2 linked regions of the Paracoccus pantotrophus genome follow. The protein of the gene in region 1 interacts with the protein of each later gene in a pairwise test. Links are inferred from orthologs where the notes say so. Each region holds a gene or a part of one and is shown in the gene's direction. Other genes may lie near its edges. The genes, in order: gyrB and gyrA.

Region 1 (11,460 bases):
AGATCACCGTCCGGCTGGACGACGGCCGCGAGGCCGCTGCCAGCGGCAGGGGCACCAAGCGCAGCATCGAACAGGCCGCCGCCGCGGCAATGCTGGAACAGATCGAAAGAACGCCATGACCCAGACACGCGCGGGCTTCGTCGCCCTGATCGGCGAGCCGAATGCCGGCAAATCCACCCTGCTGAACCGCATGGTCGGGGCCAAGGTCTCGATCGTGACCCACAAGGTGCAGACCACCCGCGCCCGCATCCGCGGCATCGCCATGCAGGGCGACAGCCAGATCGTGTTCGTCGATACGCCCGGCATCTTTCGCCCGCGCCGGCGGCTGGATCGCAGCATGGTCAAGGCAGCCTGGGGGGGCGCGGCCGATGCCGATGTGATCCTGCTCTTGATCGAGGCGCATCGCGGGCTGACCGACGGCGCGCAGGCGATCATCGACAACCTGCGCCAGCATGCCGGCCAGACCCCGGTGGCGCTGGTCATCAACAAGATCGACCGGGTGAAATCCGAAGCGCTGCTGGCGCTGTCGCAACAGCTGAATGCGGGTTTCGACTTTACCCGCACCTTCATGATCTCGGCCGAAAAAGGCCATGGCTGCGACGACCTGCTGGAATGGCTGGCCGGGCAGGTGCCCGAGGGCCCCTGGCTTTACCCCGAGGACCAGGTGGCCGACCTGCCGATGCGCATGATCGCCGCCGAGATCACCCGCGAAAAGCTGACCCTGCGCCTGCACGAGGAAATTCCCTATCAGCTGACGGTCGAGACCGAGAAATGGGAGGAGCGCAAGGACGGTTCTGCCCGCGTCGACCAGATCGTCTATGTCGCCCGCCCCGGCCACAAGGGCATCGTGCTGGGCAAGGGCGGCGAGACGATCAAGGCCGTCGGCCAGGCGGCACGGGCCGAGCTGGCCGAGTTCATGGGCCGCCCCGTCCACCTGTTCCTGCAGGTGAAGGTGCGCGAGAACTGGCTGGACGAGGCCGAGCGCTACAACGAGATGGGCCTCGACTTCCGCGACGGCGATGCCTGAGCCGCGGCTGGCCGCCGGCATCTGGGTCGCGGCCTATCTGCGCCGGCTGGGTCTGGCCGGCATCCCGGCCTATGTCACCCGGCATGGCGACGACACCGCCGGCAGCGTCATGGTGAAATGCGCCACGCTGGACCGCCGCGCCAGCCTCTGGGTCCGGGAATGGGATTTCGAGACCGACCGGCGGCTCTGGCTGCGGCTGAACGAGGCCGGGGAGCCCGAGATCGACGCCGAGATCGCCCGCAACATCGCCCGCGACCCCGACCTGTGGGTGATCGAGATCGAGAGCCCCGACACCCGCACCCTGCTGGACGAGGACGGGCTGGCTTGAGCCGCCGGCATGAGTACCTGGAAAACGGCGAAAGCCGGGAGAGATCGGCCCGGCATGGGCCTGGCCGCGCCGCCGGCATGGGTATTTGGGGAACGAAGAAGCCGGGGGTTTCCCGCGGGACGGCCGGGCGTGCGGCGTGGCGGGCATGGCGGGGCGCCGGCAGGTGGGAAGCCGCTAAATCTTGTGGCTTTCCCGTGACATTCCCTGCCGCGCACACTATAAGATGCGGGTCCAAGGCAGGATAAGAAGACAATGACCGAACCCGCCCCCCAGACCTCCGATTACGGCGCCGATTCCATCAAGGTTCTCAAGGGCCTGGAAGCGGTGCGCAAGCGTCCCGGCATGTATATCGGCGATACCGACGACGGCTCGGGCCTGCATCACATGGTCTATGAGGTCGTGGACAACGGCATCGACGAGGCGCTGGCCGGTCATGCCGATTTCGTGCGGGTCAAGATCCACGCCGACAGCAGCGTCTCGGTGCGCGACAACGGCCGCGGCATTCCGGTGGACATGCACCCGACCGAGGGCGTCTCGGCGGCCGAGGTCATCATGACCCAGCTGCATGCCGGCGGCAAGTTCGACCAGAACAGCTACAAGGTCTCGGGCGGGTTGCACGGGGTCGGCGTCTCGGTCGTCAATGCGTTGTCGGACTGGCTGGAGCTGCGCATCTGGCGCAACGGCAAAGAACATTACGCCCGCTTCGAGAACGGCGACACCGTCGAGCACCTGCGCGTGGTCGGCGATGCCGAGCCGGGCGAAAAGGGCACCGAGGTGCGCTTCCTGGCCTCGTCGAGGGAGGACCGGGCGGACGGCACCTTCTCGAATCGCGACTTCAGCTACAAGGTACTGGAGAACCGGCTGCGGGAACTGGCCTTCCTGAACTCGGGCGTGCGCATCATCCTGGAGGATGAGCGCCATGCCGAACCGCTGCGGACCGAGCTTTACTACGAAGGCGGCGTGCGGGAATTCGTGAAGTTCATCGACCGCTCGAAGACCCCGGTCATGCCCGAGCCGATCTTCATCACCGGCGAGCGCGGCGGCATCGGCATCGAGGTGGCGATGTGGTGGAACGACAGCTATCACGAGACCGTGCTGCCATTCACCAACAACATCCCGCAGCGCGACGGCGGCACGCATCTGGCCGGCTTCCGCGGCGCGCTGACCCGCGTCATCAACAATTACGCGCAGACCAATGCCCAGGCGCGCAAGGAAAAGGTCGATTTCACCGGCGACGACGCGCGCGAGGGGCTGACCTGCGTGTTGTCGGTCAAGGTGCCGGACCCGAAATTCTCCAGCCAGACCAAGGACAAGCTGGTCTCATCCGAGGTGCGTCCGGCGGTCGAGGGGCTGGTGGGCGAGAAGCTGGCCGAATGGTTCGAGGAAAACCCCGCCGAGGCCAAGTCGATCCTGGGCAAGATCATCGAAGCCGCGCTGGCCCGCGAGGCGGCGCGCAAGGCGCGCGAGCTGACCCGGCGCAAGACGGCGATGGACGTGGCCAGCCTGCCCGGCAAGCTGGCGGATTGCCAGGAAAAGGATCCGGCGCTGTCCGAGTTGTTCATCGTCGAGGGCGACTCGGCCGGCGGCTCGGCCAAGCAGGGCCGCTCGCGCCAGAACCAGGCGGTGCTGCCCCTGCGCGGCAAGATCCTGAACGTGGAACGGGCGCGCTTCGACCGGATGCTCAGCAGCGACCAGATCGGCACGCTGATCACCGCGCTGGGGACCGGAATCGGGCGCGACGAGTTCAACCTGGACAAGCTGCGCTATCACAAGATCGTCATCATGACCGATGCCGACGTGGACGGCGCGCATATTCGCACGCTTCTGCTGACCTTCTTCTTCCGGCAGATGCCGGATCTGATCGAGGCCGGGCATCTCTATATCGCCCAGCCGCCGCTCTACAAGGTCAGCCGCGGCCGCTCCGAGGTCTATCTGAAGGACGAGGCGGCGCTTGAGGATTACCTGATCGAACAGGGCATCGACGGCGCCAGCCTGCGGCTTGGCCATGGCGAGACCCTGACCGGCGCCGACCTGGCCCGCGTGGTCGAGGAGGCGCGCACCGTGCGCCGCATCCTGCGCGCCTATCCGACGCATTACCCGCCCCATATCACCGAGCAGGCCGCCATCGCCGGCGCGCTGGTGCAGGGCCGGGTCGATGCCGATGCGCAGGGCGTGGCCAATGCCGTGGCCCAGCGGCTGGACCTGATCGCCGAGGAATACGAGCGCGGCTGGACCGGCCGCCCGACCCAGGATGCCGGCATCCGCCTGACCCGGCTGCTACGGGGCGTCGAGGAAAGCCGCACCCTGGACGGCCCGATGCTGCGCAGCGCCGAAAGCCGGCGGCTGGGCGCCATGACCGATGCGCTGCACGAGGTCTATGGCCAGACCGCGCAGCTGATCCGCAAGGATCGCGGCATCCCGATCCACGGCCCGATGAGCCTGCTGCAGGCCATCTTCCTGGAGGGCGAAAAGGGCCTGTCGCTGCAACGCTACAAGGGCCTGGGCGAGATGAACCCCGAGCAGCTGTGGGAAACCACGCTGGACCCGGCGGCGCGGACCATGCTGCAGGTGCGTATCGAGGATCTGTCCGAGGCCGACGACATCTTCACCAAGCTGATGGGCGATGTGGTCGAACCGCGCCGCGATTTCATCCAGCAGAACGCCCTGAGCGTGGAGAACCTGGACATATGAGGCTTAACGACATTCCATGATGTCGCAGAATCACCAGATTTGACACGATCTTTGGTTTTATTGTTGCTATCATGTCGCGAGCTGCGCCATAAAGCGGCGGCGCTTTCAGGCGCCGCTTGCGGCCCTCCGACCGCAAGCCTAGTTGTTGAACGATTTTGATGCCGGGGATTTTGGACTTCCCGGGCGTCACGCATAGGAGATTTGGACATGTGCGCTGTTTCTGTAAAAGCTCCCCTCACCGTTGCGGTCGCGGCGTCGCTGACCCTTGGCACAACCTTGGCCGCGAATGCGGGAGGTTTTACACCGCCGATCGTTGACAGCGACGTCACTGCCCCGGTCGTCGAAGCCCCCGCCGGTGAATGGGCGGGCGGCTATGCCGGCCTGACGCTGGGCTATGCTTTCGCAGGCGACGATGCTGTCGGCGTCAACGGCACCACCGTCGACAAGCTGGAGCTGGGCGGCGCCAATGCCGGCGTCCGCCTGGGCTATCGCTGGCAGCGCGACCGCTGGGTCATCGGCCCGGAACTGGGCTTCGAAGCCGGCAACGTGAAGGACAGCTTCTCGACCGCCGGCTATGACGCCGAATCCAAGGTCAAGAACCTGCTCGCCCTGCGGCTGAAGACCGGCTATGTGCTGAACAGCGACGTCCTGCTTTACGGGATCGCCGGCGTGGCCCGCGCCAAGGTCGAGTATTCGATCACCGGCAATGGCGCCGCCATCCGCGACGATTACTCGAAAACCGGCTATGTCGTCGGCCTGGGTGCCGAAAAGAAGCTTACCGACCGCATGTCGCTGACCGGCGAATACGAATATGCAAATTTCGGCACGGAAAACCTATCGGACGGCACTTTCGACACCAATGCCACTCCCGACTATCACAACCTGAAGCTGGGTCTGAACTTCAAGTTCTGACCCGGACGCTTGATCCGGCTCCGCGGACGGGAAAGGGTCGCCCTGGGGCGGCTCTTTTTCGTTTCTCACGACCGCCGGCGGCCCAGCGGCAGCGGGATGGCGCGGGCGCCGCAGGCTATGGCCAGCCCCTGCGGCACCAGCGCCGCCAGCGCCGGATCGTCCTGTAAAAGCCCGCCGGTATAGGCGCCGAAGGCCGGCAGCAACAGGTGATCACCGCCCAGCAGGAAGGCGCGCCGCCGCTCTCCGGCCAGCCGCACGGCGGGGTGGAAATGGCCCGATATGTCCGGCCCCTGCCCCGCCTGGTGCCGCAACGCGACCCGGCCCAGCCGCAGGCTGTCCGCCGCCCGGCCCGGCAGGCCCGCCGGCGCGCCGGGGTCATGGTTGCCGCCGATCCAGACCCAGTCCCGCCCCTGCGCCAGCCGCGACAGGGCGGCCGCGACCAGCGGGTCCAGCGCCTCGGCCGCCGCCAGGTCGTCGAAACCGTCGCCCAGGCTGATCACCGCCCGCGGGTCCAGCGCCGCAACCTCATCCGCCAGCCGCTCCAGCGTCGCCAACCCCTCATAGGGCGGCAACAGCGGGCCGCCGCGCCGGGCCATGCGCTCGGACTTGCCCAGGTGCAGGTCGGCCACGACCAGCACCGCGCCTTCCGGCCACCACAGCGCGCCAGAGGCCCGCGCCTCCAGACGCAGCCCATGGAAATCAAAGGCGTATCCGCTCATGCGATCCCTTCCAGCCCGGCCTCGGCCATCAGCGCCTCGGCCTCGATCTGCGCCAGCCGCTCGCGGCCCTCGCCGCGGATCGGCACCCGGCCGACCTCCAGCAGCAAGGGCGCGGCCATGGGCGAGACGCGGTCCAGCATCCGATGCTCGCGCCGGGGCGAGCGGTCCAGCATCTCCTCGATCCGGCCGAAATCGACAAGGCCCCGCCCCGCCTCCTCGGCGGTGATGCGCAGCATCAGGTGGCCGGGGTCGTATTTGCGCAAGGTGTCGTAAAGGATGTCGCTGGAGAATGTCGCCTGCCGCCCGCTCTTGCGTTGGCCGGGCATGTTGCGCTGGATCAGCCCGGCGACGGTGGCGACATTGCGAAAGCTGCGCTTCATCACCGCATTCCCGCCCAGCCAGTCGCCCAGGCCCGCCCGCAACCGCGCCCGGTCCAAGAGCGGCGCGGGATCGCGCACCGCGTCCAGCGACCAGACCAGCAGCGCGTAATCGGTGGACAGGAAGCCCAAGGGGCCCAGCCCCTCCTCCTCCATCTCGCGGGTCAGCAAGAGGCCCAGCGTCTGCAGGGCATTGCGCCCGGCAAAGCCGTAAAGCGCGAAATGCCACAGCCCGGCATGGGGAAAGCTTTCCGACAGCAGCAGCCCCGGCTCCGGCAGGGCCGAGACCGCGGCCTGCAAGCCCAGCCATTCCCGCGTCTGCGCCGGCAAGGCACCGTACCGCGCCGGATCGCCGATCAGCGCCAGCACGCGATGCGAAAGCTGCGTGGACATGGCCAGCTTGACGCCGGAATAGACCGCGATCTTGGGCTGCCGGGTGGGGTCTGGCGTGACCTCGATCACCATCTCGCGCATGGCGTCCATGCGCACCACCCGGCCGCCGATCAAGAAGCTGTCGCCTGGGGTCAGGCTGGCGGCGAAACCCTCCTCGACCTCGCCCAGCGGCACGCCGCCGCGGCCGCGCAGCCGGACCTTCACCATCTCGGCCTCGACGATGGTGCCGACATTCATGCGCAAGAGCTTCGCGGCCCGCGGATCGCGCAGCTGCCACAGCCCGCCCCGCAGCACCAACCGCTGCCAGCGGTCATAGGCACGCAAGGCATAGCCCCCGGTCGCGGCGAAATCCAGGCAGGCGTCGAAATCCGGCCGCGTCAGGCCGCGATAGGGGCCGGCCGTCACCACCTCGGCATAAAGCGTATCGGCGTCGAAGGGCGCAGCGCAGGCGGTAAGCCCGATATGCTGGCACAGCACGTCCAAGGGCCCCGGCCCGCGCGGATCGCCGTCCAGGTCGCGTTCGCGCACCGCCTCCAGCGCCGCGACGCATTCGATCTGCTCGAAGCGGTTCGCCGGCACGATCCGCGCCTTCGAGGGCGCATTGTAGCGATGGTTCGCTCTCCCGATGCGCTGCACCAGCCGCTTGACGTTCTTGGGCGCACCGACCTGGATCACCAGATCGACAGCGCCCCAGTCGATGCCCAGGTCCAGGCTGCCGGTCGCGACCACGGCGCGCAATGCGCCCGCCGCCATCGCCGCCTCGACCCGGGCCCGCTGCTCGCGCGCCAGGCTGCCATGGTGCAAGCCGATGGGCAGGTTCTCGTCATTCGCGGCCCAGAGCGCCTGGAAGAACAGCTCGGCCTGGGCGCGGGTGTTGATGAAGATGATGGTGGTGCGGGCCTCGCGGATCGCCGCCAGCACCTCGGGGATGGCATGATGCCCGCCGCCGCCCGACCAGGGCGCGGGCCGGGCGGTGGGCAGCATGGCGATGTCGGGATCGGGGCCGGGATCGGCCTCGACCACCGTCACCGGCGCGGCCCCGGCCATGAACCCCGCCAAAGCCTGCGGATCCTCGACCGTCGCCGACAGCCCCGTCACCCGCAACCCGGGCGCAAGCTGCCGCAGCCGGGCCAGCCCCAGCATCAGCTGGTCGCCGCGCTTGCTTTCCGCCAAGGCATGCAATTCGTCCAGCACCACCCGGCGCAAGCCGCCGAAGATCGCCGGCGCCTCGGGATAGCTCAGCATCAGCGCCAGGCTCTCGGGCGTGGTCAGCAGGATCTCGGGCGGATCGACGCGCTGGCGGCGGCGCTGGCTCTGCCCGGTATCGCCCGTCCGGTCCTCGACCCGCACCCCCAGCCCCAGCTCCGCCACCGGCCGCGCCAGGTTGCGGCCGATATCGGCGGTCAGCGCCTTCAGCGGCGAGACATAGAGCGTATGCAGACCCTTTCGGCCTTCTCTGTTTTCCAAATACCCATCCGGCCGCGCCGCCTGCGCCAGCTCCACCAGCGAGGGCAGAAACCCCGCCAGCGTCTTGCCGCCGCCGGTCGGCGCGATCAGCAGGCTGTCGCCGGTCGCCGCCAGCAGCGCCAGCTGATGCGGATGCGGCTGCCAGCCCTGGCGGGCGAACCAGTCCTGGAACTCGGGCGGCAGGATCACAGCATCGCCTCGAGCGTTTCCAAGTGGTCCGCCTCGGCCGCCGGCTTGTCCCAGCGGATGCGGCTGATGCGGGGAAAGCGCATCGCCACGCCCGAACGGTGCCGGGTCGAGCGGTTCAGCCCCTCGAAGGCCACCTCGACCACCAGTTTCGGCGCCAGCGCCCGGACGGGCCCGTAACGCTCGACGGTGTTCTGGCGCACGAAACGGTCCAGCTCGCGCAGCTCGGCATCGGTAAAGCCGAAATAGGCCTTGCCGACCGGCACCAGCTCGCCGCCATCCCACAGGCCGAAGGTGAAGTCGGAATGAAAGCCCGAGCGCTTGCCATGACCCCGCTGCGCGTAGATCAGCACCGCATCGACCACCATCGGGTCGCGCTTCCACTTGAACCAGGGTCCGCGCGGCCGGCCGGCGACATAGGCGCTGTCACGGCGCTTGATCATCACCCCCTCGATGACGGCGGCGGGCGGGTCGGCGCGCAGCGCGGCCAGATCCTCCCACGAGGCGAAATCCAGCAGCGGCGAAATGTCGATGCGGGTGCCGAAATCCACCGCCTCCAGCACCGCGCGGCGCATCTCCAGCGGCTCGGCGCGCAGGTCGCGGCCCTCCCACAGCAGCAGGTCGTAAAGCCGCAAGCCCGCCGGATGGCTGGCCAGCAACCCCTTGCCGACGGTCTTGCGGTTCAGCCGCTTCTGCAGCTCGCCGAAGGGCGCGACCGCGCCCTCGCGGCGCACGATCAGCTCGCCATCCGCGCTGCCCTCGAACTCCATCGCCTCGATGACGTCGGGAAAGGCATGCGAGATATCCTCGCCGGTGCGGGAATACAGCCGCCGCATGCCGCCTTCGCTGACCGCCTGCACGCGGATGCCGTCCCATTTCCATTCCGCGAAATACGCGCCGGGGTCCAGCGCGCGCAGCTCGTCCAGATCGGTCGGCGTGGACAGCATCACCGGGCGGAACGGCGCCAGCGCCGCGCTGTCCGGCCGCGCCCCGCCGCCCAGCCAGCCGAACAGGGCCGCATAGGGTGGCGCGAGCCCGTGCCAGATCTCCTCGATCTCGGGGACCGAGGGCGTGCCCATGCCCGCCAGCGCCATCCGCGCCATGCGGGCCGAGACGCCGACGCGCAGGTTGCCGGTGGCGAGCTTCAGGAAGGCCAGCCGCTCGGACGGGCCCAGCCGGTCCAGCATGCCGGCAATGGCGCCGGGCAGCGCCGCCTTGCCGGTGCCCTGCAACAATGCCACCGCCTGGGCCAGCGAGGGGTCGTCCTCGGCGCCCTCGGGCCAGATCAGCGCGATGGTTTCGGCCAGGTCGCCGACGAAATCATAGCTCAGCGCCAGAAGCTGGTCGTCGACCCGCTCGGCCGCCAGCCCGCGCAGAAGCGAGGGCGTAACCCGGCGCAATTCCAGGTCGCCGGTCAGCGCCGCCAGGGCCCAGCCGCGATCGGGGTCCGGGGTGCGTTCCAGATAATGCTGCAAAAGCTGCAGCTTGGCATTGCGCGCCGGCGTGAAGGCCAGCCGCTCCAGCAGGGCGGCAAAGGCTTTCATTCCGCCTCGTCCTCGTAACCCACCAGCCGCAGCGGCCGGGCCGGGATCTGCGCCAATTCGCACCAGCGGATCACGCCGTCCTCGGCGCCATGCGTGACCCAGACCTCGGCGGGCGCCAGTTCCGCCAGCGTGCCTGTCAGCGCGGGCCAGTCCACATGATCGCTGACGACCAGCGGCAGTTCCACCCCGCGCTGGCGGGCGCGGGCGCGCACCGCCATCCAGCCCGAGGCGAAGCCGATCACCGGGTCGCGGAACCGCTGCACCCAGGGGCTGGCGAATGCCGATGGCGGCGCGATCACCAGCTGCGCCGCCACATCCTCGGCGGTGGCCGGCACCAGCGCGCCCAGATCGACACCGCGGGCCGCATAGAAATCGCACAGCACCTTCAACGCGCCATGGATGGCGATGGGCGCGTCATAGCCGGCCTCTCGCATCAGGGCGATGACATGCTGCGCCTTGCCCAGCGCATAGGCGCCGACCAGATGCGGGCGGTCGGGAAACTCGGCCATGCTGGAGAGCAGCTTTTCCACCTGCACCGCCGGGTCGGGAAAGCGGAACACCGGCAGGCCGAAGGTCGCCTCGGTCACGAAGACATCGCAGGGCACCGGCTCGAAGGGCGCGCAGGTCGGGTTCGGCTGGCGCGCGTAATCGCCCGAGACGACGATACGGCAGCCCCCCGCCTCGACGGCGATCTGGCTTGAGCCCAGCACATGCCCGGCCGGGTGGAATCCCACGGTGACGCCGCCGATGCGGGTTTCCCCTTCAGCCACCTGGACCGAGCCCGCGAAGCCGTCGCCCATGCGCAGCCGCATGATCTCCAGCGTTTCGGCCGTGGCCATGACCGCGCCATGGCCGAAGCGGGCATGGTCGGAATGGCCGTGCGTGATCAGCGCGCGCTCGACCGGCTTCAGCGGGTCGATGTGAAAGCCGCCCTCGGGGCAGAAAAGGCCGGCTTCGGTCGGGAACAGGATGGAATCGGCGCGCATGACCCGAAGATGTAGAACATTTCGTGAAAATCAAGCCGGAGACAGCGGCCGGCCCTCGAAGATCGTCTCCATCGAGAAAACGCCGGTGACGCGTTCCAGATCCATGTCTGCGATCAGCTGCTTGTAAAGCGCGTCATAGCCCGCCATGCCGCCCACCACCGCCTTGGCCATGTAGTCCCATTCGCCGCCGATGCGGTGGAACTCGGTGATCTGCGGCAACGACTCGATCCGGGCGCGAAAGCGCCGCGCCCAGGCGTCGTCGTGATGGCGGGTGCGGATCATGATGAACACCGTCAGCCCCAGCCCCAGCGCCGTGGCGTCGATGACCGCGCGGCTGCCTTGCAGCACCCCGGCCTCGGTCAGCCGCTGCAAGCGCCGCCAGCAGGCGTTCTGCGACAGGCCCACCCGCTCGGCCAGCTCGCGCTGGGACAGGCTGGCATCGCGCTGCAGCAGCGCCAGCAGGCGGTTGTCGATTTCATCAATAATGAGAGTTTTATCGTTCATTTGACAACCAAAATCCGGCATATTGGCAGACATTCAGAATGATTCCTCGGCCGTTGCGGGTCAAGATTCGCGCATAAAGACGAGGAATCCGATGCCGCCTTTCGACAGCTACCTTGCCCGGCTGGGCGACGACCCGATGCAGGTAATCCATGACGGCGTGATCGGCCGCGACGCGGTGATCGACGGCCCCTTCGGGCCGCGGCGGATGATCTATGCCGATTACATTGCCTCGGGCCGGGCGCTGCGGCCCATCGAGGACTGGGTGATGGAGAATGTCCTGCCCTGGTATGCCAACAGCCATACCGAGGCCAGCCATTGCGGCGGCA
Region 2 (11,669 bases), on another replicon or contig:
CTCCTCGGTATCGGCCAGCACCACCGAGACGAACTGGCCGATCTCGCGCTCCTCCTGCGTCAGTTCGCGCGGCTCGCCGGTCCGGCCGCCCTCGTCCAGCGCGCCGACGATGGGCGAGATGTCGATGCCGAAGAAATACCCCACCGCCAGCACCACCAGAACCCCGACGACGCCCATGCCGCCGGCGCCCGCCGCCCGGCCCATGCCGCGACGATCCTCGACATTCCGGCTGCCGCGCCTGCCCCGCCATTCCATCGCGCCGTCCTCCCTGCCGCTGGTCCCGCCTGCCAAGGTTATCGCAACCCCGCCATGGCGCAACACGCGCGCGGGCTTGACAGTTCCGGCCCCAGCCCGCAGCACGTCCCGAAACGAAAGGGGCAGCCATGTTCGACTGGGTGGTTTCGACGATCGAGAGCTGGGGCTATCTCGGCGTGCTGATGCTCATGGTGGCCGAGAACGTCTTCCCGCCCATCCCCTCCGAGGTGATCATGCCGCTGGCCGGTTTCCTGGCCGGCAGCGGCCGCATGTCGCTGACCCTGACCATCCTGGTCGGCACCATCGGCTCGGTGCTGGGCACCTTGATGTGGTATTACATCGGCCTGTGGTTCGGCGAGGAGCGGCTGAAGCGTTTCGCCGCCCGTCATGGCCGGCTGCTGACGCTCTCACCCGCGGATATCGACGCGGCGCATGACTGGTTTCAGCGCCACGGCGCCATGGCGGTGTTCTTCGGCCGCATGATCCCGGCCATTCGGACACTGATCTCGGTTCCCGCCGGGCTGGCGCGCATGCCGATGTGGAAATTCCTGCTCTATACCGTGATCGGCAGCGCGCTCTGGACCGGGGTGCTGACATTCGCCGGGCTGATGCTGCATGAAAACTATGCGCTGGTCGCGGATTGGGTCGATCCGCTGTCCAAGCTGGTGGTGGTGGCCGTGGTGGCGATCTATCTTTACCGCGTCGTCACCTGGAAGCCGCATTGAGTTCACGCGATTGGCATTTGCAGGCCGCCGCGCGCGGTCCTAACCGGAAGCCATGAACGGATTTTCGAGCAAGCATATCGCCGTCACCGCCGGCGCCGGTTCCGCCGCGCTGCTGGCCGCCGCGCTGACCTTCCAGGGCCTGGGCTATGCGCCCTGCGAGCTCTGCATCCTGCAACGCTGGCCGCATCTGGTGGCCGCGATCATCGGCGGGCTGATCTGGTTCTTCGGCTGGAAACGCTGGCTGGCGGCGCTGGGGCTGATCGCCGCGCTTTGCGCCACCGGCCTTGCCATCTATCACGCCGGGGTCGAGCTGCAGGTCTGGCAAGGGCCGCAGCATTGCTCGGGCGGCGTGTCAGGCCTGGCCAGCATGTCCACGCAGGATCTGATGGCGGCGCTGGAAAAAGCGCCGGTCGTGCGCTGCGACGAGGTGGCCTGGAGCCTGTTCGGCATTTCCATGGCCGGCTGGAACGCCATCTTCTCGGCCGGGCTTTCGGCGCTGTGGCTGGCCTCGGTCCGCGGCCGCAGGCGCGAGGCCGGGCTGGCCTGAGCCGCAATTCCCGCGCCGGGGCGGCCCGTCAAGATTGCACCCAAGGCGGGTATGGGATAGACCCATGCCCAACAAGATCTTGAGGTTTCCCCCGTGGCTGACATCCCTGAAAACGACGACGATACCCCCGAGAACGGCGGATCGGAGCGCGCCGTGATGCATCACGACGGCCCGGTGATCGACATCGCGCACGAGATGCGCTCCTCCTATCTCGACTATGCCATGTCGGTGATCGTCAGCCGGGCGATTCCCGACCTGCGCGACGGGCTGAAGCCGGTGCATCGCCGCGTGCTCTTCGCCATGCACGAGACCGGCAACACCCATGACAAGCCCTATCGCAAGTCGGCCCGCCCGGTCGGCGACACCATGGGTAAGTATCACCCGCATGGCGACGCCTCGATCTATGACGCGCTGGTGCGGATGGCGCAGGACTTTTCCATGTCGCTGCCGCTTTTGGACGGCCAGGGCAATTTCGGCAGCATGGACGGCGACAGCCCGGCGGCCATGCGCTATACCGAGGTGCGGATGGACAAGCCCTCGGCCTATCTGCTGATGGATATCGACAAGGACACCGTCGATTTCCAGGACAACTACGACGGCAAGGACCGCGAGCCGACCGTCCTGCCGGCGCGCTTCCCGAACATGCTGGTCAACGGCGCCGGCGGCATCGCCGTCGGCATGGCCACGAACATCCCGCCGCACAACCTGGGCGAGGTCGTGGACGCCACGCTGGCGCTGATCGAGAACCCGGACCTGCCGACCGAGCGGCTGCTGGAGATCGTGCCCGGCCCGGATTTCCCCACCGGCGGCATCATCCTGGGCCGCTCGGGCGCGCGCAAGGCCTATCTGGAAGGGCGCGGCAGCATCGTGCTGCGCGCCAAGACCCGGATCGAGGAGACCCGCGCCGGCCGCCAGGCCATCATCCTGGACGAGATCCCCTTCCAGGTGAACAAGGCCAGCCTGATCGAGAAGATCGCCGAACTGGCCAAGGAAAAGCGCATCGAGGGCATCGCCCATGTCCAGGACGAATCCGACCGCGTCGGCGTGCGGGTGGTGATCGAGCTGAAACGCGACGCCACCGCCGAGGTGGTGCTGAACCAGCTGTTCCGCTTTACCCCGATGCAGACCAGCTTCGGCGCCAACATGCTGGCGCTGAACGGCGGCCGGCCCGAGCAGCTGACGCTGCGCGACTTCCTGACCCATTTCCTGACCTTCCGCGAGGAGGTGGTGGCGCGCCGCACCGCCTACGAATTGCGCAAGGCGCGCGAGCGCGCGCATGTGCTGTGCGGCCTCGCCGTGGCGGTCAGCAATGTCGACGAGGTGGTGGCGACCATCCGCTCCTCGGCCGATGCCGCCGAGGCGCGCGAGCGGCTGATGACCCGGCGCTGGCCGGCGCATGAGATCGTGGAATATCTGAAGCTGATCGACGATCCGCTGCATCCGGTCAACGAGGACGGCACCTACAACCTGTCCGAGACCCAGGCCCGCGCCATCCTGGAACTGCGCCTGCAGCGCCTGACCCAGCTGGGCGTGCAGGAAGTCACCGACGAACTGAAGACGCTGGCCGATTCCATCCGGGAATACCTGGCCATCCTCGCCTCGCGCGAGCGGATCATGGGCATCATCTCGGACGAGCTGCGCGAGGTGAAAAGCCAGTTCGCCGTGCCGCGCCGGACCGAGATCACCGACTGGGCGGGCGATCTGGACGACGAGGATCTGATCGAGCGCGAGGACATGGTCGTCACCATCACCTCGGGCGGCTATATCAAGCGCACGGCCCTGGCCGAGTTCCGCGCCCAGCGGCGCGGCGGCAAGGGCCTGTCCGGCATGGCCACGAAGGAAGACGACGTGGTCACTACCCTGTTCGTCGCCAATACCCACACGGAGCTCTTGTTCTTCACCACCGACGGCATGGTCTATCGGATGAAGACCTGGCGGCTGCCGCTGGGCGGGCGCACCGCCAAGGGCAAGGCCATCGTCAACATCCTGCCGATCCAGCCCGGTGTCTCTATCGCCGCGCTGATGCCGGTCGATGCGCCGCAAAGCGAATGGGACGACTACCAGGTGGTCTTCGCCACCTCGGAAGGCGACGTGCGCCGCAACGCGCTGTCGGATTTCGCCAATGTCATGCGCAACGGCAAGATCGCCATGAAGCTGCCCGAGGGGGTGGAATTGATCGGCGCCCGCATGGCGACCGAGAATGACGACGTGATGCTGGTCACCGCCGCCGGCCGGGCGATCCGCTTCCCGACCACGGATGTGCGGGTGTTCAAGGGCCGCGATTCGACCGGGGTGCGCGGCATTCGCCTGGCGCCCGGCGACCGCGTGGTCAGCATGTCGGTGATCCGGCATTTCGAGGCCGATCCGGCCGAACGCGCCGCCTATCTGAAGATGCGCCGCGCCGTCGAGGGCGCGCTGGACGACGGCGCCGAGGCCGACGAGGATGAGGATGCCGTCGCCGAGACCGCGATCAGCCAGGAACGCTATGCCGAGATGTCGGCGGCCGAGGATCTGATCCTGACCATCACCGCGCGCGGTGCCGGCAAGATCAGCTCGTCGCATGACTATTCGGTGCGCGGCCGCGGCGGCCAGGGCGTCATGGCCATGGACAAGGCGATGCGCGGCGGACCGCTGGTCGCCAGCTTCCCGGTGGACCGCGACGACCAGATCATGCTGGCCACCTCGACCGGCCAGTCGATCCGGGTACCGGTGGACGGCATCAGCTTCCGCTCGCGCTCCGCCGGCGGCGTGCGCGTCTTCAACACGGCGCCGGGCGAGGAAGTGGTTTCTGTTGCCCGCATCGCCGAGAATGGCGAGGATGAGGCCGAAACCTGAGACATGGCCGGGGCGCGCACGCAGGCCGCGCCCCGGCACCGGAAAGCATGAGGGGACGCGATTGGACGGGCGGGACTCGCATCTGAGCGAGCGGTTGCAGACCGGCTTTCTGGGCGTGATCGCCTTTGGCCTGATCCTGTTCCTGCTGGTGCAGGCGCGCTTCATCCTGATCTGCCTGGTGCTGGCGATCATCATCTTCTCGCTGACCAGCGACGCGATTTCGGCCTTTGCCCGGCTGAAGGTGCCGAACTGGCTGGCCACCACCCTGGCGCTGATCGCCATTGCCGTGGGCCTGCTCTGGGCCGCGACGGCGGTGGTGGCGCAGGTGAACGAGGTGGTCTCGACCTCGATCGTCTATGCCGACCGGGCGCAGGCGGCGCTGGCGCGGCTTAGCCAGCGCTGGGGGCCGAACGTGCAGGAGGCGATCGGCACCTTCATGGGCAGCATCGATTTCGCCGGCTGGATACGCTCGGCGGCGGCGCAGGCCTCGAACCTGATCTCGGGCTCGGTGCTGATCCTGACCTTCGTCGGCTTCATGTTCAGCGAGCGGATCTGGTTCCCAATTAAGATCGAGCGCCTGACCGGCGACCCGGACCAGGCCCGGCAGGTGCTTGAGACGGTCCACAAGATCATGCGCCGGGTGAACCGCTACCTGGTGGTCAAGGCGGCGATCAGCGCGGTCACGGCGGCACTGATCTGGACGATCTTCCGGGTGCAGGGGCTGGACCTGGCCGGGGCGGTGGCCATGCTGACCTTCATCCTGAACTTCATCCCGACCCTGGGCTCGATCGCCGCCACGGTCATCACCATCGCCATGGTGCTGGCGCAGACCGGCGACCCGGCGGTGACGCTGACCGTGGGCGGGCTGACCGTGGCGGTGCAGTTCATCATCGGCAATGTCTTCGACCCGATGCTGCTGGGCCAGACGCTGCGGCTGTCCTCGTTCGGGATCGTGCTGTCTCTGGCCTTCTGGGGCGTGGTCTGGGGCATCGCCGGCACCTTCCTGGCCGTGCCGATCATGGTGGCGATCATGATCGTCTGCGCCCAGATCCCCTGGCTGCGCCCGGTGGCGATCATGCTGTCGCAAGAGGGCCTGCCCGAACAGGAACCGCCCAGCGGCCTGCGCCGTTAGGCGCCAGGGGTATTTGGCGAACGAAGAAGCGCAAGGCGCGGCGCGCGCTTCTCAACTAGCTGCGATCCTGCTGGTCCTGCGGGCCGGCAAGGGAAAGGGCGGCGGGCGCCTCTCCCTCGGCCTGGTGCAGGTAGACGTCCTGCGCGCCACGCACGCTGCCGGGCAGGACGATCCCCGCCGCGGCAAAGCGTTCCAGGATCTGGTGATTGATCTCGGAGACGATCGAGGCGCCGCCGTTGATGTCGGAAAGCACGGCGCGCAGTTCGAAATTCTGCCCCGTCGGCGTGATGCTGCGCAACAGGACCGCAGGAGGCGGGTTCACCAGCACTGTCGGCTGGTCCTCGGCGATCTCGCGCAGAAGCGCGGCCACCTGCCGGCTGTCGGCCGTCACCCCCACCGTGATCGGCACGATGATGCGCCCCGCCAGGCTGCCGCGCGTCCAGTTCGTCACCGGCTGGGTGATCAGGTTCGAATTCGGCACGATCACCTGGGTGCGGTCGAAGGTCTGGATCTGCGTGGCCCGCACCGCCATCTTCTTGACGATGCCCTGCTGGCCGCCAACCTCGATCCAGTCGCCGACGGCGATCGGCCGCTCGACCAGCAGGATGATGCCCGAGACGAAATTCGACACCACCTGCTGCATGCCGAAACCGATGCCGACAGACAGCGCACCGGCAACGAAGGCCAGCGAGGTCAGGTCGATCCCGGCCGAGGTCACGGCAAAGACCGCCGCCAGTGCCACGCCGACATAGCCGATCATCGAGGTGACGGCGTTCTGCCCGCCCGCATCCAGTTTCGTCTTGGGCAGGATCGAGCTGCGGAAGGCACCCTGCACGAAATTGGTCAGGAAATAGCCGATGGCAAAGACGATCAGGAAGGTCAGCAGCGCCATCGGCGACAGCCGCACGCCGCCCAGCGAGAAACCCTGCTGCGCCCTGGTCCATGCCTCTGCCAGGTCGCTGGCCCGCGCACCCCAGATCAGCGCGAAAACCGGCAGCGACAGCAGGATCAGCGCAAAGCCGATCAGCACCGGCATCAGCGCATCGCGCGCCGAACGGTCGCCGCCCTTGGCCAGGGCGTAGAGATCGGCGATGAAATCCTGCAGGATGATCAGCAGCCCGACCAGCGCCAGCGTCATGACCGAGGACCAAAGCAGCGCATTGCCCGCGGTGACATAGCCGACCGCCACCAGCGCCGGCGCGGCCACCGCCACCAGCCGTCCCATCATCGCCAGGAAATTCACCACCCGGATGCGGTAATCGGGCGTATCGGCCGGTTCGGGCTGGCGCAGGCCGCGCAGCATGTTGCACAGCCGCAAGAGGCAGAAGGCGCCGAACAGCACCAGCAGGAAATGCCACACCCCGGCCGAGGCCTCGCTGAGCCGCTGCGGAACGGTGTCGCTGTCATTCTGGCTGTGAAAGCCCGAAAGCGGCAGGATCGAGCGCGAGAAAAGCTGATGCAGCGCCAGGGCAGCGGCCAGAAGCGTCGCCCGGAAGCGCGCCTTGGCGCGGCGCTCCTCGCTCATCGGCAAGGGCGGCTCGACGGCGGTGTCGGGCGCCGGGAACAGCCGCCGCGCCAGCCACAGCCCGGCAAAGAAGGACACGCCCGCCCCCACCAGCGACATCACCAGCGGCAGGCCCCATTCGTCGAACAGGCCCGAGAGCACCAACGCCGAGGCGAACAGGATCAGCCCGAACATCGGGATGGCGATCTGGCCCAGAGAGACGCCGAAGACCAGCGCCGCGCGCGACCGTTCGCTGGCGCGGGCCGAAAGCCGCGAGGGCAGCGAATCGACCCAGCGCCGGCCGCGCGACAACAGCAGCAGCGCCACCAGAAGCACCACGGCAACGACCAGCCGCTCGGCACGGTCCGACGAGACGGCGGTGCTGTCCCAGCGCCCCCGCGCCTCGGCATAGATGCGGCTTGCGACATGGCCGGCCTCGGCCACGGCCGGCCCCCAATGCGCCGGGTTCAGCGGCGAGGGGGTCTTGCGGATCAGCGCGAAAGTCTGGCGGGCGCGCAGGGTCTGGTCGATCTGCGCCACGATGCCGTCGGCCCGGCCATAGGCCTCGACCGCCTGCAGCCCCGGTGCCTGCAGCGTGGCAAGCTGTTCGCCCAGTTCCTTGCGACGGGCAGCGATCTCCTCGGGCTCGGTCTGGCCTTCGGCCGGGGCCGGCCCCAGCGCCGCGATCTGGTCCTTGAGCGTGGCGATGCGGGTGGCGTTGACGCTTTGGCCCGCCTTCAGCCGCTCGCGCCATTTCACCACCTCGTCGCGGATGGTCTGCAACCGGACATCGTTGGCCGAGCCGGATTCCAGGATCTGCTCGGCCTGGTCGGCCAGCTTGTTCCAGGCGGTCAGATTCGGCGCCTCCTGCTCGGGCTGGGCCAGAACGGGCTGGCCGAGCGCCAGGAACAGCGCAAGGATCAGCAAGGCAAGCCGGGGCAGCGCGGCAAATCGGGGCATGGTTCGCTTCAGTCCTGATAGACCTCGGGCAGGTCGGCCGGCCTGCGGGCCATCCATTCCGGCACCGGCAGGCCCTTGGCGCGCAGGAATTCGGGGTTGAACAGCTTGGTCTGGTAACGCGTGCCATAGTCGCAAAGCACCGTCACGATGGTGTGGCCCGGCCCCATGTCCTTTGCCATGCGGATCGCGCCGGCCACGTTCACCCCCGACGAGCCGCCAAGGCAGAGCCCTTCATATTCCAGCAGGTCGAAGATCACCGGCAGCGCCTCGGCATCCGGGATGCGATAGGCGAAATCGGGCGTGAAGCCTTCCAGGTTCGCGGTGATGCGGCCCTGGCCGATGCCCTCGGTGATCGACGAGCCGGGCGCGTCGAACTTGCCCTCGGTATAGAAGCTGTAAAGCGCCGCGCCCTCGGGATCGGCCAGGCCCATCTTCACGCCCCTGGATTGCAGCGCCATGGCGACGCCGGCCAGCGTGCCGCCCGAACCGACCGCGCAGATGAAACCGTCCACGCGGCCGCCGGTCTGTTCCCAGATCTCGGGGCCGGTGGTTTCCAGATGCGCCTGGCGGTTGGCGACATTGTCGAACTGGTTGGCCCAGATGGCGCCGTTCGGCTCGGTCCGCGCCAGTTCCTCGGCCAGGCGGCCGGAATAGCGCACGTAGTTGTTGGGATTCTTGTAGGGCGCCGCCGGCACCTCGACCAGTTCGGCACCGGCCAGGCGCAGCATGTCCTTTTTCTCCTGGCTCTGCGTCTCGGGGATGACGATGACCGAGCGGAAGCCCATCGAGGCGCCGACCAGCGCCAGCCCGATGCCGGTATTGCCCGCCGTGCCCTCGACGATGGTGCCGCCCGGCTTCAGCTCGCCGCGCGCCACCGCCTCCTTGATGATGTAGAGCGCGGCCCGATCCTTGACCGACTGGCCCGGATTCATGAACTCGGCCTTGCCCAGGATCTCGCAGCCGGTCTCTTCCGAGGCGCGACGCAGCCGGATCAGGGGAGTGTTGCCGATGGCAGAGGCGAGGTCGGGGCAGATGCGCATGGGCTTGGCCTTTCGCAGGATGTTCTCGCCCGGTTTACACGTCGCCCCATGACGGCGGCAACCCCGCGGGAACCGTCTTGCCTTCCTGCACCAGTTCGCGGCGAATGTCCTGGTGGCGCAATTCCAGCCACAGCGCCAGGTTCAGCAGCGGCCCGTTGCGGATCTCGCCCGCCAGCGCCATGCGCGTCAGCTCGGCGCGCGGGACAAGGTGCGAGCGGATATCCTCGTCCTCGGTCGCAAGCCCGCCAAGGCCGGCACTGCCGTCGGGCAGGTCGGCAATGCCGACATAGAGATACAGGTATTCCGCCACCGCGCCGGGGCTGGGATAGTTGTGCGGCGCGGCGAAAAGGCGGGAAATCGCGATGCCGGTTTCTTCCACCGCCTCGCGCCGGGCGGCCTGCTGTGGCGTCTCGCCGGCATCGACGCGGCCGGCCACGGTCTCGTAGAGCCAGGGCTGGGCATCGCCGCGCGCCAAGGGCCCGGCGCGCAGCTGGTCGATCAGCATCACCCGGTCGCGCAGCGGATCCCAGGGCAGCACCACCGTCGCATCGCCCGAGACGAAGACGGCGCGCGCCAGCGGATCGGTCCAGCCGCCATCATTGCGGTGCTGGCTCAGCCGGATCGCCTCGACCGAGAAATATTCGGCATAGGGTTCCTCGACCGGCTCCATCCTGACCCGTTCGGATGCGGCCGGGCCGACATGCGGCAGATCCGCGGTTTCGGCCGCGGCGCGCCGGCGCGAGGCGAGCCAGGTCGCGATCATCGGCAGGCGCTTGCGGATCGCCCCGGCCGGGCGATCCGCGGGCAGGGCCAGCAGCCGGTCCGCCATGGCAGCGGCCAGCTCCGGCTGCCATTCGGGCGCATCGCTTGCCGCCTCGCCCAGGCCCAGCAGTTCCCGGCCATGATGGCTCTGCGGCACCAGTCCGAAGATCTCGGCATAGCGGCGCAGGGCGGGCGTCCAGTCGGCCTGCCACAGCGGCAGGTCTTCGTCGCCGGCGGCAAACCGCGGCCAGCCATCGGCGGCGATCCCGGCCAGCCCGCCGCCTTCCAGCCGGCCTTGCAGCGAACCGGCCTCGGCCGCCTGCGGGGCCAGGCGGGCGCGCAGAAGCGGATGGGCCAGCGGTCCGATCAGCAGCGGCATGGCTGCGGCTTCCTGGAGCTGGCGATCCTCCCGGCCCTGCGCATTCCGCCCATGATTCCCCCGCAAGACAAATTTTTCGCGGTTTTGACGCGAAGGCCCTTGCGCTTCAACCCCCGCCCGTCTAAATCGCCGCCACCACCCGAAAGCGCGGAGAGGTGCCGGAGTGGTCGAACGGGGCGGTCTCGAAAACCGTTGAGCCTTCACGGGTTCCGTGGGTTCGAATCCCACCCTCTCCGCCATTACTCTTTGAAATATCTTAGTAATTTCAGGACCGGACAAAACATCGCCGCCGGTTCCGGCCCCTGGCTGCGACAAGCGCGCCCGGCACCGCCGCCATGCGCCAGAAGTCGCGCCGATACAAGCCGGGCGACGTCAGAAGGGCCGATAGACCGCAATCAGCGCGATCATCACCCAAAGCGCCACCGCCGCAGCCATACCGCCAAGCCCAAAGGCCAGCAGACGGATTGCGCCCTTGCGGTCGATACCGACAAGAAACGCGGCAAGCGCCGTCATGGACAAAAAAAGCGTCGTTCCCATGCCTGCAAGCTTAGCGCGCCGGCCGCGCCAGCGGCAGCCGGCCGGGAATCGAACGGCCCGTTCCTGCCCAAACGGCCCGGGCAGATGCGCAAGGTTTTGCTCGGGCCGGCAACGCCAGCTTGATGGACGAATGGTCCCGAAGCAGGGTTTCCCGGAACGCCGATTCCCAGGACGCCATGACCGACGACCCCCTCATCCTCAGGCAGATTTCCGAAGGGCGTGACCGCACAAGGGCTTATCTGCACATCGGCAAGACCGGCGGGACGACCTTCCGGGCGGCCGCCGAAAGGGTGGCTTCGACCGAACCGTCCCGCGTCCCGCTGATCTTTCACCACGACTGGACCGTCCCCAGGATCAGGGCGGCGTTTCCCGGCATCAGGATATCCCTGGTCCTGCGCGACCCGCTGGAGCGCATCATCAGCGGGTTCATGTCGCGCCTGCGGCAAGGGCGCCCGACCTACCAGAGCCCCTGGACCGTCGAGGAGGCCACCGCCTTCCTGCATTTCCGGGACGCGCGCGCCTATCTCGACGCCATATTGTCGGACGGGGAATACGAAACCTCGGCCGTCGATTTCGCCACCAGGTCGATCGCCCATATCCGGCGCGGCTATCGCTTTCACATCCCCAACACCGCCACCGCGTCGAAATGGCTCGGTTCCGTCGGAACCCTGGCGAGCCTGGAGGGCTTCGCGCAAAGGCTTCTTGGCGGCCCGGTGGAGCTGGGGCATGCGCATGTCAACCCGGTTCCGGCCGGGAATATCCTGAAGCACTACGACGCAGACGAGCTCGACCGGCTGCGACGGTATTTCGCCGATGAATACCAGGTGTTCAACGATGTGATGCAGGCTGCCGGCCCCTGACAGGGGATCGGCGCCGCCGCGCATGATACGGCCGCCATGGAGCTTTCCCAAGCGGAACGGGCAAGGGGCACCGCAGGGGTGCCCCCGAGGCGCTCAGAAATCCCAGCTGATGCCCATGGAGATCTCGTCCTGC

The links.
Region 2: the proteins of gyrB (region 1) and gyrA interact in binary tests that used the Escherichia coli proteins (3 or more experiments, as listed by UniProt). The link is inferred for Paracoccus pantotrophus from one-to-one orthologs.

Annotation. Positions count from the first base shown.
Region 1 is NZ_CP044426.1:1,869,885-1,881,344, forward strand. What follows is about bases 1,220-4,326. They hold gyrB (DNA topoisomerase (ATP-hydrolyzing) subunit B), read left to right. Parts: upstream 1,220-1,607; coding sequence 1,608-4,046; downstream 4,047-4,326. Other genes in these bases: ESD82_RS19715 (DUF1491 family protein), read left to right, coding at 1,220-1,355; ESD82_RS19725 (outer membrane protein), read left to right, coding at 4,323-4,326. Outside these bases: rnc (ribonuclease III), read left to right, coding at 1-119; GTPase Era, read left to right, coding at 116-1,027; more of ESD82_RS19715, read left to right, coding at 1,020-1,219; more of ESD82_RS19725, read left to right, coding at 4,327-4,958; ligase-associated DNA damage response endonuclease PdeM, read right to left, coding at 5,024-5,677; ESD82_RS19735 (ligase-associated DNA damage response DEXH box helicase), read right to left, coding at 5,674-8,103; ESD82_RS19740 (cisplatin damage response ATP-dependent DNA ligase), read right to left, coding at 8,100-9,644; ESD82_RS19745 (ligase-associated DNA damage response exonuclease), read right to left, coding at 9,641-10,630; ESD82_RS19750 (Lrp/AsnC family transcriptional regulator), read right to left, coding at 10,661-11,134; ESD82_RS19755 (aminotransferase class V-fold PLP-dependent enzyme), read left to right, coding at 11,226-11,460. UniProt on the Escherichia coli protein: DNA gyrase negatively supercoils closed circular double-stranded DNA in an ATP-dependent manner to maintain chromosomes in an underwound state.
Region 2 is NZ_CP044423.1:1,335,150-1,346,818, forward strand. What follows is about bases 1,247-4,562. They hold gyrA (DNA gyrase subunit A), read left to right. Parts: upstream 1,247-1,620; coding sequence 1,621-4,362; downstream 4,363-4,562. Other genes in these bases: ESD82_RS06460 (disulfide bond formation protein B), read left to right, coding at 1,247-1,527; ESD82_RS06470 (AI-2E family transporter), read left to right, coding at 4,424-4,562. Also shown: ypfJ (KPN_02809 family neutral zinc metallopeptidase), read right to left, coding at 1-255; ESD82_RS06455 (DedA family protein), read left to right, coding at 384-980; more of ESD82_RS06460, read left to right, coding at 1,033-1,246; more of ESD82_RS06470, read left to right, coding at 4,563-5,494; ESD82_RS06475 (DUF3772 domain-containing protein), read right to left, coding at 5,550-7,958; ESD82_RS06480 (cysteine synthase A), read right to left, coding at 7,967-8,998; ESD82_RS06485 (NUDIX domain-containing protein), read right to left, coding at 9,033-10,139; ESD82_RS21730 (hypothetical protein), read right to left, coding at 10,512-10,652; ESD82_RS06495 (sulfotransferase), read left to right, coding at 10,796-11,536; ESD82_RS06500 (OmpP1/FadL family transporter), read right to left, coding at 11,630-11,669. UniProt on the Escherichia coli protein: A type II topoisomerase that negatively supercoils closed circular double-stranded (ds) DNA in an ATP-dependent manner to maintain chromosomes in an underwound state.